DNA from 3 places in the Paenarthrobacter sp. CCNWLY172 genome. Region 3 is predicted to be linked to each of the others. Evidence: riboswitches for the same ligand, from Rfam matches in the RefSeq annotation. Region 3 holds a riboswitch; each other region holds the start of a gene.
What was found. A riboswitch is a leader RNA that binds a small molecule or an ion and turns the genes downstream of it on or off. The one in region 3 is predicted to bind S-adenosylmethionine.
Positions count from the first base shown of each region.

Region 1: it holds a riboswitch for S-adenosylmethionine, as region 3 does, so the genes downstream of both, WBN73_RS05650 (aminotransferase class V-fold PLP-dependent enzyme) here and metX (homoserine O-acetyltransferase MetX) in region 3, are expected to answer to the same signal.
Region 2: it holds a riboswitch for S-adenosylmethionine, as region 3 does, so the genes downstream of both, WBN73_RS08165 (DUF1737 domain-containing protein) here and metX (homoserine O-acetyltransferase MetX) in region 3, are expected to answer to the same signal.

Region 1 covers NZ_JBBEGB010000003.1:177,463-181,643, forward strand. Annotated here, with positions in the region: gene WBN73_RS05640 (metal-dependent transcriptional regulator) at 1-225, opposite strand, end outside; gene WBN73_RS05645 (class I SAM-dependent methyltransferase) at 235-1,059, opposite strand; gene WBN73_RS05650 (aminotransferase class V-fold PLP-dependent enzyme) at 1,133-2,542, opposite strand; SAM riboswitch class IV at 2,575-2,688, opposite strand; gene hisN (histidinol-phosphatase) at 2,873-3,685, opposite strand; gene rsgA (ribosome small subunit-dependent GTPase A) at 3,740-4,181, opposite strand, start outside.
Region 2 covers NZ_JBBEGB010000004.1:306,389-310,569, reverse strand. Annotated here, with positions in the region: gene WBN73_RS08175 (O-succinylhomoserine sulfhydrylase) at 1-963, opposite strand, end outside; gene WBN73_RS08170 (rhodanese-like domain-containing protein) at 964-1,374, opposite strand; gene WBN73_RS08165 (DUF1737 domain-containing protein) at 1,371-1,637, opposite strand; SAM riboswitch class IV at 1,651-1,762, opposite strand; gene WBN73_RS08160 (SulP family inorganic anion transporter) at 1,849-3,552, opposite strand; gene WBN73_RS08155 (NtaA/DmoA family FMN-dependent monooxygenase) at 3,707-4,181, shown strand, end outside.
Region 3 covers NZ_JBBEGB010000002.1:45,504-49,684, reverse strand. Annotated here, with positions in the region: gene WBN73_RS03150 (VOC family protein) at 1-190, opposite strand, end outside; gene WBN73_RS03145 (bifunctional o-acetylhomoserine/o-acetylserine sulfhydrylase) at 392-1,732, shown strand; SAM riboswitch class IV at 1,916-2,032, shown strand; gene metX (homoserine O-acetyltransferase MetX) at 2,048-3,169, shown strand; gene WBN73_RS03135 (hypothetical protein) at 3,231-3,638, opposite strand; gene WBN73_RS03130 (winged helix DNA-binding domain-containing protein) at 3,714-4,181, opposite strand, start outside.

The sequences.
Region 1 (4,181 bases), on a different contig from region 3:
TGCCAGGCGCATGCCCGCGGGTGTCAGGCGAATGGCGCTGTAGGGCTGGTGGTCCACCAGTCCCTGGTCCTTGAGCTTGCGGACCATTTCAGACACGGAGGAATTAGCCACACCCAGGCGCTGGGCAAGCTGGGAGGACGTTATCGGCTTGTCTTGCCACTCTGTGTACGAGTAGATGACCTTGACGTAGTCCTCAATCGAGGAGGAGGGCGTACTGGTCTTCACACCTCAAGCCTACCGTGGCCGCGCAGCGCGCACCTTGAACGCCCGCCAGGTCTGCGTCACGTACGGCAGTGGAACGCTGTCTCCCGGTGCGTGCCCCAGATGCTCATAGAGGTACCACTCCAGGTTGCCCATGACTTTCGCCCTGGTGGCGTCGTTGGCGCGGAGATAATAGCTCCGCGACTTGGTCAGCTCCATGATGTCTTCGGGCGTCAAGGCATCCGACCAGCGGGTGAAGTGGCTTTCCACGCCGGAAAATTCCGGGCCGATCAGTGGACGGAAACCTGGCTTGTGGACGTCTCCGGCATGCATGATGCGCGAGAGCCGATGAACCCAGGGCACGTCGGTATCCAGCTGGTTCCAGACCAGTCCCAAGGTCCCGTGCGGCCGGAGGATACGGGCTATCTCGGTGCTCGCGGCCAGTGGGTCGCACCAATGCCAGGCCTGGGCAACACTGACGACGTCGAATGCTGAGTCCGTCAGTCCTGTTGCTTCAGCTGTTCCCTCCAGCGCGGTGACGTGCGGCTGGGACTTGCGCAGCTGCTCCAGCATGTCGGTGGAAGGGTCGACGGCGGCAACGTCCAGTCCGCGCTCCACGAGGAGGGCCGTGAACTTGCCAGTACCCGCTCCGAGATCCGCAGCAGTCGTGGCCCCCTGGGGAACAAACCATTCGACGGACTCCCGGGGATAACCGGGCCGCACTCGATCGTAGTGCTCGCCACCGTCCTGGAAGCTCTGGCCGAACTCGTTCCGACGGTCAGCGTGGAGCTTGGGACCACGCGGTCCGGCGGGTCCGGGAACGCCGGGCCGTCCGCTGGAGGCGGCCGGAGAGGGCAATGCCACCAAAAACTCCTTCACAGGGTCGCCAAAAGATACCCTACGAATTTACCGCAGCCGCGGTAAAGCGCGTTTAGTCAACAGTGCAAGGAGCAGCGCCTGCAGTGCCGGGCGTGTTGGGCGCCCATTCCGGGTAGGTCCGGTGGTCGTTGGCAGGTACCCAGCGGCCCTCGTCCACCACATAGTCCCAGCCCAACCCGTTGCGCTTAAGCCCCTCGATGCCTGCGAGCAGCCTCGTGGCGTCCTCCAACCGGGAGCCGACGCCAAAGCTGGCACGCAAGGAGCCTGAGGGAAGTCCGAGTCGCTTGAGCAGTGGGTGGGCGCAGAAGCGTCCATCCCGGAGGCCAACTCCGTGCTCGGCGGCCAGATACGCCGCCACCAGTCCGGCGTCGAATCCTTCCACGGAGAAGTTGACCACACCGATGGTGTCATCTGAGTCAGTGAAGATCTGGTGCACGGTCACGCCGTCGATGGCCTCCAAGCCATCCACCAGGTACCTGCGGATGGCGGCTTCATGGGCGTGCCACGCCTCCTGGTCCAGCCCGGCGAGGACCTGGGTGGCCCGGGCGAGGGTTGCGGCACCCAGGACATTGGGGGAGCCGCCTTCGTGGCGGGCAGGGCCCGTTGCCCAGCTCACCGAGTCGAGGCGGGCTTCACGGACGGCGCCGCCACCAGCCAGGTGGGGGATCCCGGCGTCGAGCCAGTCCGGGCGCCCCACTACGACGCCTGCGCCGAAGGGGGCATACAGCTTGTGACCGGAGAACACCACGTAGTCAACGTCGTCCTCCGTGATGTTGATCCGGCGGTGGGGTGCCAATTGGGCGGCATCCACAACAATCCTGGCACCGTATTCGTGCGCCAGTGCAGCGAGTTCTGCGATCGGCAGGATTTCACCTGTCACGTTGGAGGCGCCAGTGACGGCGAGCAGGCTGACCCCGCCTTGGGCCAATTCGTCGCGGAGCTTGTCCACGGTGGCGGTCAACGTGGTGGCCGCTACGACGCTGCGGTGCGGGACACCCTGCCAAGGGAGAAGGTTGGCGTGGTGTTCGATGTCCAGATAAAGGACTTCCCCGGAGAAACGGCCGTCAATCTGCGGAAGGCAGCCTGCCAGGAGATTCAGGGAGTCTGTGGTGTTTCGCGTGAAAATCACGGAATCGTCGGGACGCCCGCCGACGAACTCACGGACAATACTGCGCGAATTCTCATAGACCGAGGTGCTGATCTGGGACGCAAAACCCGCGCCGCGGTGAACGCTGGCGTAGTAAGGAAGGACCTCGTTGAGGTAGGCCGAGACGATGGTCAGGGCCGGAGCCGATGCGCCGTAGTCCAGATTGGCATAGCGGACGTGGCCGCCCTGGATCAGCGGTGCCTGCAGCTCAGCGCCAGTGACGGCGGCGAGTGGCCGTGCAGCGGGAGCTGCCTGAGACGGGGTTTCACCGGCGAAAGACGGAATGATGTTTGAGTCGAACGTAACTGTGCTCATGGGACCTCACTCAAGAGGGATCCCCGGAGGGGGATCCGCGCTTGCCGCATCCGTTCCGGACCGGCCGGGTCGTCACCCGGGGCACCCCGCCGCGAATGGAGGGTTGCCGGCCAGCAAACCGGGGTTTAGCGCTGGCACTCGTGACCTGTAAAAAAGGTTAGGGCACCTCCGATGGCCCCTCCAAAGTCACTTCGCTTTGTTAAGCACTTTGTTACGCCGGGTTGTAAATCGCCGATCTGGCGAAGAAAAAACGGCGGACGCCTCGAAAAGGAGGCGTCCGCCGTCGAATATTCGGTGAAAAGCAGCGTGCGTGCCCTGAAACGAACCTGCCTAGAGCAGGTCGTCCAGGCCCGGGTTGAGCCGCTTGAGGACTTCCGAGTGAAGGATGGAGTTGGTGGCCAGCGCGTTGCCGCCGAACGGACCGTCGTCGCCTTCCAGGGAGGTGAAACGGCCACCGGCCTCCGTAACGATCGGGACGAGGGCTGCCATGTCGTACAGGTTCAGCTCAGGCTCGCACGCGATGTCCACTGCACCCTCGGCCACCAGGCAGTATGACCAAAAATCGCCGTAGGCCCGGGTTCGCCATACATCCTCTGTGAGCCCCAGGAACTCATCCAGGTTTCCGCGGTCCTTCCACCCGGACAGGCTTGAGTAGGACAAGGAGGCATCGGACAGGCGGGAAACGTTGGAGACCTTCAAACGGGTGGCCGCGGCAAGGGACCGGCCCATGTAGGCGCCCATGTCCTTGGCAGCCCACCAGCGTTTTCCCAAGGCGGGTGCACTGACGACGCCAACCACGGGTTCACCCTCATCAACCAATGCGATCAATGTTGCCCACACCGGTACGCCCCGGACAAAGTTCTTGGTCCCGTCGATGGGATCAATGATCCAACGCCGTGAGCCGTGTCCGCTGCTGCCAAACTCCTCGCCAAGGACAGCATCCCGGGGGCGGGACCGGGAGAGCTGACCCCGGATGGCTTCCTCCGCTGCTTTGTCGGCGTCAGTGACAGGTGTGAGGTCTGGCTTGGTTTCGATCTTCAGGTCCAGGGCCTTGAAGCGGTCCATGGTCTGGGCATCGACTGAGTCAGCGAGGACGTGGGCAAGGCGCAGGTCATCGTTGTAGGTGGAAACGGGATGGGTCATGCCACCAAACTATCCTGAAACGCTCCCTGCAGCGGGGACGTGAAGCCGCAACGATCAGTTGACGGTGCCCAGTTCCTTGGTCTCCTTTGCTTCCATCCGGGGGTCGGCACCGAGCAACCGGCGCAACGAGGCCAACCGCGCTGCTCCTGAAGGTCCTGCATGGCCGTTGTTAACCCACGGATCCAGTCCGCAGTTGATGGCCGTGGCGTCGTGCTTGCATCCCCGCTCACAGGCTTCAGTTCCGGGTTCAAGATCCGGGAAGGAATGCAGAATCCGGTCAGGGTCCACATGGGCCAAGCCAAAGGACCGGATGCCCGGGGTATCGATGATCCAACTGCCGGCCGGGGCGTCGGCGAGTTTCAGGGCCAAAGCGGAGGAGGACGTATGCCGGCCCCGGCCTGTCACGGCGTTAACGCCGCCGGTGGCCCTCTCCGCCCCTGTCAGCGCATTGACCATGGTGGACTTGCCCACGCCCGAGTGGCCGAGCATCACGGTG
Region 2 (4,181 bases), on a different contig from region 3:
CGAAGGAGACAGCTCGAAGGTCAGCACAGTGCCGCCGGCCTTCATCTGCTTCGCGGCAAGCTCGTACTGCGGGTGGGACGTGAGCAGCGGGTACTTGACCCAGCTGATGGCAGGCTGCTGCTCGAGCCACTCCGCGATCTTCAAAGCGGATGCCGAGCTGTGGTTCACCCGCAGTCCGATGGTCTCCAACCCCTTGGTCAGCACCCAGGCGTTGAACGCGGAAAGGGAAGGGCCGGTATGGCGCATGAGTTGCTTGACGGGACCATCGATGAACTCTTTGGTGCCCAGGATCGCGCCGCCGAGGACACGGCCTTGGCCATCAATGTGCTTGGTGCCGGAATACACGATGACGTCCGCGCCCAGCTCACCGCAGCGCTGCAGGAGGGGAGTGGCGAAGACATTGTCCACCACGACAGTCGCCCCAGCGGCATGCGCCAGTTCGCTGACGGCGGCGATGTCCACGATCTCCTGCATCGGATTGGAGGGCGACTCAAAGAACACGGCGGTGGTCGGTTCCGAGAGGGCTTCGCGCCACTGCTCCAGATCCGGGCCGTCAACGAACACCGTCTCCACGCCCCAGCGGGGCAGGATCTCGTTGAGGATCACGAAGCAGGAGCCGAACAGCGAGCGCGCGGCTACCACGCGGTCGCCGGCAGCCAGCAAGGCACCCAAAGCGGTGAAGACCGCGGACATGCCGGAGGCTGTCGCAAAGCACGCCTCGGTTCCTTCGAGCAGCCGCAGCCGCTCCTGGAACGTGGCGACGGACGGGTTGCCGTAGCGGGAGTAAACGAAGCGTTCGTCCTCGCCGGTAAATGCCCGTTCGGCAGCGGCAGCCGATTCGTAGACAAAGCCGGAGTTCAGGAAAACGGGCTCGGACGTTTCCTGGAAATTGGTGCGGTCAAGGCCACCGCGAACGGCCTGGGTGTCAGGGCTCCAGCCGGCGGCGTCGGGATTGAAAGTCACTTACTCGGTCCCCAGATTCGTAGGCAGGCCACGGTTCTTCCAGCCGTTTACGGTGCGCTCACCGTAGCGGTCCGGTTCGCCTTCGAAGCCCTCAAGGACGTTGTACGCCGTGAAGCCGGCCTGTGTTGCGGCAATGGCAGCGGAGATGGAGCGCTGGCCGGAACGGCAGATGAACACGAGCTCCACGGCGTCATCCTCGGGTGCCTGCTGCTGCAGGTCCTCGATAAAGCGGGAGTTCGGGATACCGCCAGCCAGGTTCCACTGGATGAACAGGGGATCGTTCTCGGTGGCTTTGGTGTCCGGGATGCCGATGTGGGCCCACTCGCCCTCGGTGCGCACATCCACCAGGATCGCGCCTTCTTCGAGCTTGGCCCACGCGTCCTGTGGGGTCAGGTCACCTGCGTAGCTCATGCGTGGCCCTCGAACGCTTCTTCATCGTCGTAATTCTCAAGTTGGTCCACTGCGTTGGCGACGGCGGCATCAGCATTGGCGATCGCCGCAGGCAGCACAATGGCTTGGGCCACGATGACGTCCGTGCCGTTGAAGGTGGCTGCCGGGCTGCCATGGAGCACATAGCCTTCGGCGAGGGAGTTGTGGATACGCTCGCAGAAATCGCGGTTATCCGGGCCTGTAATCAGGCGGTAGGAGAGTTTTTCTTCAGTGGGTTCAGGCATTGCTGGTGCTCCTCAGTCACGCTTGCAGTTCGAGTTGTCGATACGCCGAGTAGTCACCTGAGGCACCCCGCCGGAGAGAGGGTTGCCGACCAGCAAGTCAGGGCTTTGCGCTGGTACTCATTACTCAAGAAAAACGTAACATCCACGGGCGTCGGGCTGCACTTGCGGGCGGCTGCACCGTCGTCATGTTGCGTAATCGGAGGCTGATCCACTATCGGTCCTTGAGCTCCCGCACTGCCGCGCCGACAGTGGGGTAGAAGTGGTCCGGCGTAAAACGGGCCGCCGTGCCGAGGCGGATCAACTTGTCCTTCACGGGCCCTTTGAGCTCGGCAAACACCAGATCCACTCCTTTTCTGGCCAACCATTCGTCCAGGGTTACCAGGTCATCCAAGGCTGTGGTGTCGATCCCGGTGATCGGTTCGGCGGCAAGGATGATGTGGGTGACGGGCTCCGCGGACTCGTCCGGGGCCTCGTCGAGTTGCTCCCTCACGAAGCTCGCCAGGACCTGTCCGTTGCCGAAGAACAGGGGTGCATCAAACCGGAGGATCAAGAGCCCGGGGATGCGCTTGCCCTCGGGGTGGCGTTCAAGGTCGTGATACCCGGGAAGGCCTTCCTCTGCGCCGAGTTCGGTTCTGTACGGATCCCATGCCCTGCGGACAAAGTCCAGGAGTGCCAAGGCGATGGCCACCACGATTCCCTGGAGGACACCCACCGTCAGCACTCCCAGGAACGCAGCCAGCATCACCACGGACTCGCTGCGGCTCAGCCCCAGGAGCCGCCTGACGCCGGCAGGATCTGCGAGGGCAATGGCCGCGGCGATGACGACGGCGGCCAGGGTTGCCGACGGCAGGTACTCGGTTACTCCCGGAGCCAGCAGCATGAAGGCCAGTACCAGCACGGAGCCCACCACGCCTGTCATCTGGGATTTTGCGCCGGCATCCACGGCTACCGGTGTCCTGGAGGTACTGCCTGAAATGGGAAACCCACCCAAGAGGCCTGTAGCGGCATTGGCTGCTCCAAGCGCTGCCATCTCCCTGTTTCCGGAGACCTTCTTCCCTTCTTTGGCTGCCAATGTTTGAGACAACACGCCAGTGTCAGCGAAAGCCATGAGCGCGATGCCCGCGGCGGCGGGGAGCAGCATCAAAGCGTCGGCCCAGCCAATACCCCCGAGTGCGGGCATGGGCAGGCCCTGCGGCAGGACCCCGGTGACCTTCACGTCGTCGTTGAGCCCGAAGACCGCCGTCGCCACGCACGAGCCAACCACCGCCAACAGGACGCCGGGTACCTTCCACTTCAGGAGCCGGGGGATCCAGATGAGCGCCAGCGACCCCACTCCCAACAACAGCGCGGTGATGTTGACCTCGCCGCCAAGTAACCCGGTAGTAACCTTCGCGAGCTTTTGCCAGACGTCGCCGTCGGCCTCAATACCCAGAAACGCCGGGAGTTGCGAAAGGGCCACCAACAGTGCGATTCCGTTGAGGTACCCGAGCCGGATGGGTTTGGACAGCAGGCCCGTGATGGCTCCCAGTTTCAGTGCCGAGCCCGCAAGCATGAGCGCCCCGATCAACACGGCCAGCAAGCCGGCCAGCGCCACGGATTTTTCGCTGCTTCCCGCTGCCAGCGGCACAATGGCCGCGGCGATCATAGGGGCCAGGGCAGAGTCGGGTCCCAGGACCAGAATGCGGGAGGGCCCCACCACCGCATAAACCAGCAGCGGGACCACTGTTGCGTAAAGCCCGGTGACCGGGGGAAGCCCTGCTGCCTGTGCATAGGCCATCCCGGCGGGCACCAGCAAAGCAAACAGCGCAGCGCCCGCAACGAGATCGTGCCGCAGCCATTCACGCTTGTAGCCCTTGAGGGCCCAGGCGCTGGACAGCCGCTCCTTGGCGGAGGGGCGGGAGGTTGCTGCACTCATACAGCGATCATTCCCGACCCCTGCTGATTGTGGAACACGACATACGCCTTATGTGGAAAATACGGACCGTCTCCGGCCGCGTTCAAATGTGACGCCCCGGGAGCATAATTGACCCAGTACGTCCTCCTGTAACTTCGCATGAAATCAGGTCGCGGTGAACGGACAGAGCAGTTCTACACTCAAGCCCATGCTGCATTTTGGATGGTTTGTGGGCCATGGATTCGGTGTCCAGGGGTGGGGGACGCCCGGTTACGGCCTGGGCTACGACTGGAAGAAGCCAGCCCTGTACCAGGACGCAGTCCGGGCGTTCGAACAATCCGGGTTGGACCTCTTCATCATCGAGGATTCCCTCACCGTGCCGGACACGTATGGCGGATCGGCCGAAGTGTCCCTGGCTCATGCCTCCTTTGCGCCGAAACACGATCCGCTGGCGCTGGTCCCTTACCTGCTCTCCGCCACCGAGCACCTGGGAATCGTGCCGACCGTCAGCGCCTCGTTCTACCCGCCCTTCACGGCCGCCCGGCTTTTGGCCACGTTGCAGCACTTCTCAGAGGGCCAGTTGGGCTGGAACGTCGTCACGTCCGGCAGCGACCTCGCCGCCCAGAACTACGGGTTGGATCAACAGATTG
Region 3 (4,181 bases):
CGGGGTGGTCCAGGACCTCCACCACTTCCAAGTACTTGTTATCCGCAAGGGGAATGATCATGTTCCGGGTACCGAAGCGCGGGTGCACTCCGCCCCGGACAGCGTCCACTCCCAGTGCCGCGGAAATTCGTTCGGTAGTGGCCAGAAGGCCATCTCGTTCACAGGCGTAAGAGACGTGATCCATGCGCATGGCTTCATCTTGGCACTTTGTGATCGGGGTCTCAGCTAAGTCAAGCCTAACTAAGGTGGGATGTGCATAACCGGTGCCGTGCCGCGTCATGCGGCGACGCTGAAAGACCGAAAGATTCCACCGGCGTCACAAAGCTGTCCAAGGCTCCGGACACTTCCTAGACTGGCCCCAGCTCACACGCAGCACGTTTCCACAGAACCCATGCGCCACGAACAGGAGAACTCCATGTCCCAAGGATGGTCTTTCGAAACCCGCCAGATCCACGCAGGCCAGGAGCCTGACTCGGCCACGGGAGCACGGGCACTGCCGATCTACCAGACCACGTCCTTTGTGTTCCCCAGCGCCGAGAGCGCAGCCAACCGGTTTGCCCTGGCCGAGCTCGCGCCCATCTACACGCGGATCGGCAACCCGACGCAGGATGCCGTGGAGCAGCGGATCGCGAGCCTCGAAGGCGGCTTGGGCGCCCTCCTGCTGAGCTCCGGCCAGGCTGCGGAGACCTTCGCCATCCTCAACATCGCGGAGGCCGGCGACCACATCGTGGCCAGCCCCAGCCTGTATGGCGGTACGTACAACCTGCTGGCGCACACCCTGAAGAAGTTCGGCATCTCGGTAACCTTCGTGGAGGACCCGGACAACCTGGAGCAGTGGCGTGATGCCGTCCAGCCGAACACCAAACTGTTCTTCGGCGAGGTTGTTTCCAACCCGCGCCAGGACGTACTGGACATCGAGGGCGTCGCCCGCACCGCCCACGAGGCCGGCGTGCCACTCATCGTCGACAACACACTGTCCACTCCCTACCTCATCCGTCCCATCGAGTGGGGCGCCGATATCGTGGTCCACTCCGCCACCAAGTACCTCGGTGGCCACGGTTCCGCGATCGCCGGCGTGATCGTGGACTCAGGCAACTTCGACTTCGGCAAGGACCCGGAGCGCTTCCCGGGTTTCAACACCCCGGACCCCAGCTACAACGGTTTGGTCTACGCCCGGGATCTTGGCAAGGATGGGGCGCTCGGCGCCAACCTCTCCTACGTCCTGAAGGCACGCGTCCAGCTTCTTCGCGACCTCGGTTCCGCTGTGTCCCCGTTCAACGCCTTCCTGATTGCCCAGGGACTGGAGACGCTGAGCCTGCGCGTCGAGCGTCACGTAGCCAACGCCACCAAAGTGGCCCAGTGGCTGGAAGCCCACGACGACGTCGAATCGGTTGCCTACGCGGGTCTGCCGTCCAGTCCGTGGTACGACCGTGGCCGGAAGTATGGTCCGCAAGGCACCGGCGCCATTGTTGCGTTCAACATCAAAGGTGGCGTTGAAGCGGGCAAGCGCTTCGTGGACGGACTGGAACTGCACTCGCATGTGGCCAACATCGGCGATGTCCGCTCGCTGGTCATTCACCCGGCGTCCACTACGCACAGCCAGCTGACAATTGAACAGCAGCTGGCGGCCGGTGTTAACCCCGGCCTGGTTCGCTTGTCCGTGGGAATTGAGCACGTGGATGACATCATCGCCGACCTCGAAGCCGGATTCCGGGCCGCCAAGGGAGCCTGAATCCGGACCTGAACAATACGGCGCGACCACGCCCGCCACCTTCCTGGGAGGCCGCCCGGACCGACGATTATTCGCCGGGCGGCATTCCGGAGTGCTGCTTCGTGAACGAAAACGCCCTAAAGCGTCACACTGATGTCACATTCTTCGCCATACCCGCCCTGTATTTCCTAGACTCTTCGTATAGGTCATGAGTGCCAGCGCATAGCCCCGGCTTGCTGGCCGGCAACCCTCCTCCGCGGTGGGGTGCCCCGGGTGAAGACCTGGCCTGTTCGCACCCAAGGCGACGGGCAAGCGCGAGTTTAAGGTGTCAAAGGAATGACCATCACTGCTGCAGCCCTTCCAAAATCCGGAGAAGAAGACGGAACCGTCAAGTACGCCGCCATTGGGCCGCTGGACCTTGAAGCCGGTGGATTCCTTCCCGACGTCGTCCTCGCTTATGAGACCTGGGGGCAGCTGAACGCCGATGCCTCCAATGCCGTGCTCATCCAGCATGCCCTCACGGGCAGCACACACGTAGCCCGGGGAGCTACGGACGAAGAAGGATGGTGGGAGCAGTTGGTAGGCCCCGGTGCCACCATCGACACCACCAGGTTCTTTGTCATCTCCATCAACATCGTGGGTGGCTGCTACGGCAGCACTGGACCGTCCTCGGAGGCGCCGGACGGCCGTCCTTGGGGCTCCCGGTTCCCCTTGGTCACCCTGCGCGACAGCACCGAGGCGGAGGCGCGCCTGGCCGAAGCCCTGGGAATCGAGGCCTGGCATGCCGTGCTGGGCGGTTCCATGGGTGGCGCCCGTGCGTTGGAGTGGGCAGTGACCTTCCCAGAGCGGGTGAAACGCTGTGCCGTGATATCCGTAGGTGCCTACAGCACGGCCGAGCAGATCGCCTTTGCGCAGGCCCAAACCCTGGCCATCCGTCAGGACCCGAATTTCAACAACGGCGACTACTACGGTGGCACTGCCCCTGAACACGGGCTCGCCTTGGCCCGGCGCATCGCCCACATCACCTACCGCTCCGCACTGGAGTTGGACTTCCGCTTTGGCCGTGAAGCCCAGCACCTGGAGACACCTCTTGCCGCTGCGGTCCTGGGGGAGCGTGGCCGCTATCAGGTGGAGAGCTACCTGGACCACCAGGGAACAAAGCTCGTCCGACGATTTGACGCCAACAGCTACATCGCCCTCACTGAAGCCCTGATGTCCCACGACGTCGCACGCGGCCGTGGATCTCTGGAGGCAGCCTTGTCGCGTACCACTGCGGAGTTCTTCGTTGCGGCGGTGGACAGCGACAGGTTGTATTTCCCGGCGCAATCCCGGGAATTGGCGGCAGCCTTGCCGGGTGATGTTCCGGTTCATATCATTGAGGCGCCGATCGGCCACGACGGGTTCCTGACGGAAATCGGCCAGCTCTCAGCACAGCTCCGCGGAGCCTTCTTCGCCTAAGTTGAGTGGCCGTTGCCGGACAGTTGAGTAGCGGCTGCAGGACGCCGGGTTGGCCGCCAGGCTAGCCGTTCATGATGTCGCCGCGCTGCTTCATGTAGTCCTCCATGGCGATCTCCCCGTTGCTGAACTTTGCGTCCAGCTCTGCCAGCTTGCGGGCACGGTAGCCTTGCGGCTCCGATCCGTTGGTGGCCGGGAAAGGCGTGGGGGAGAAAGTGTTCGACGGCGGCCCGGGCTGCGGCGCGTCATCCACAGGGCGGATGACGGTCGGTTCAGACGGATAGCCGGGGTAGTTCTGCGGCGGGTAATTCTGTGCCGGGTAACCGGGGCCGGGCAGGTTCTGCTGCGGGGGATAACCGGGGCTGCGGAAGGTTCCGTTCTGGATCCGGCGCGCGCGGGATCGGTTGTACATGCGGATCCCGAGCGGAATCAGCCACGAGCAGACGATGATCCAGAAGATCAGATTGTTCACAGTGCAGGCCTCCTAGGTCGTATCCCAGCTTAGCCCGGTCGTACGGCGTGAACTCCGGCGCCTGCAATGAGGGCTTCAGAGGAGGCGGGCCTCCATGCCCAGGAACTGCCCATAGCGTTCCACTTCGGCGTCGAGGGCCATCTGTTCGGGAGGGCTTGTGGGCCGGTTCATGCGGACATCCAGGTGGCAGGCTCCGCCGGAGAATCCATGGCGCCACCATCCGGCCAACCTGCCATCCATCAGGACCACGTGCATGGGCCCGTTGTCTTCGGGGAAGTACGGTGCTGTCCCACCCAGATAGTGCCGGGACTGCGAATAGCCCATGACGTATTCGTCGTAGCACTGGATGAGGTCGATGCGGGGGAGTCCTGCGCCAGGCAGACGCGAAGGGCCCCCGGAGTTGGTGAGCTCGACGGCGTCTTCCGGGGCCAGGTAAAACTCCAGGCCGTCCATGGCGAGTGATGCCAGAGCGCCCGGCGATAGCTTGCCGGCCACCTGGATGCCCAGCTTTACGTCCTTCATGGTCAGCCCGGACCACGCGGC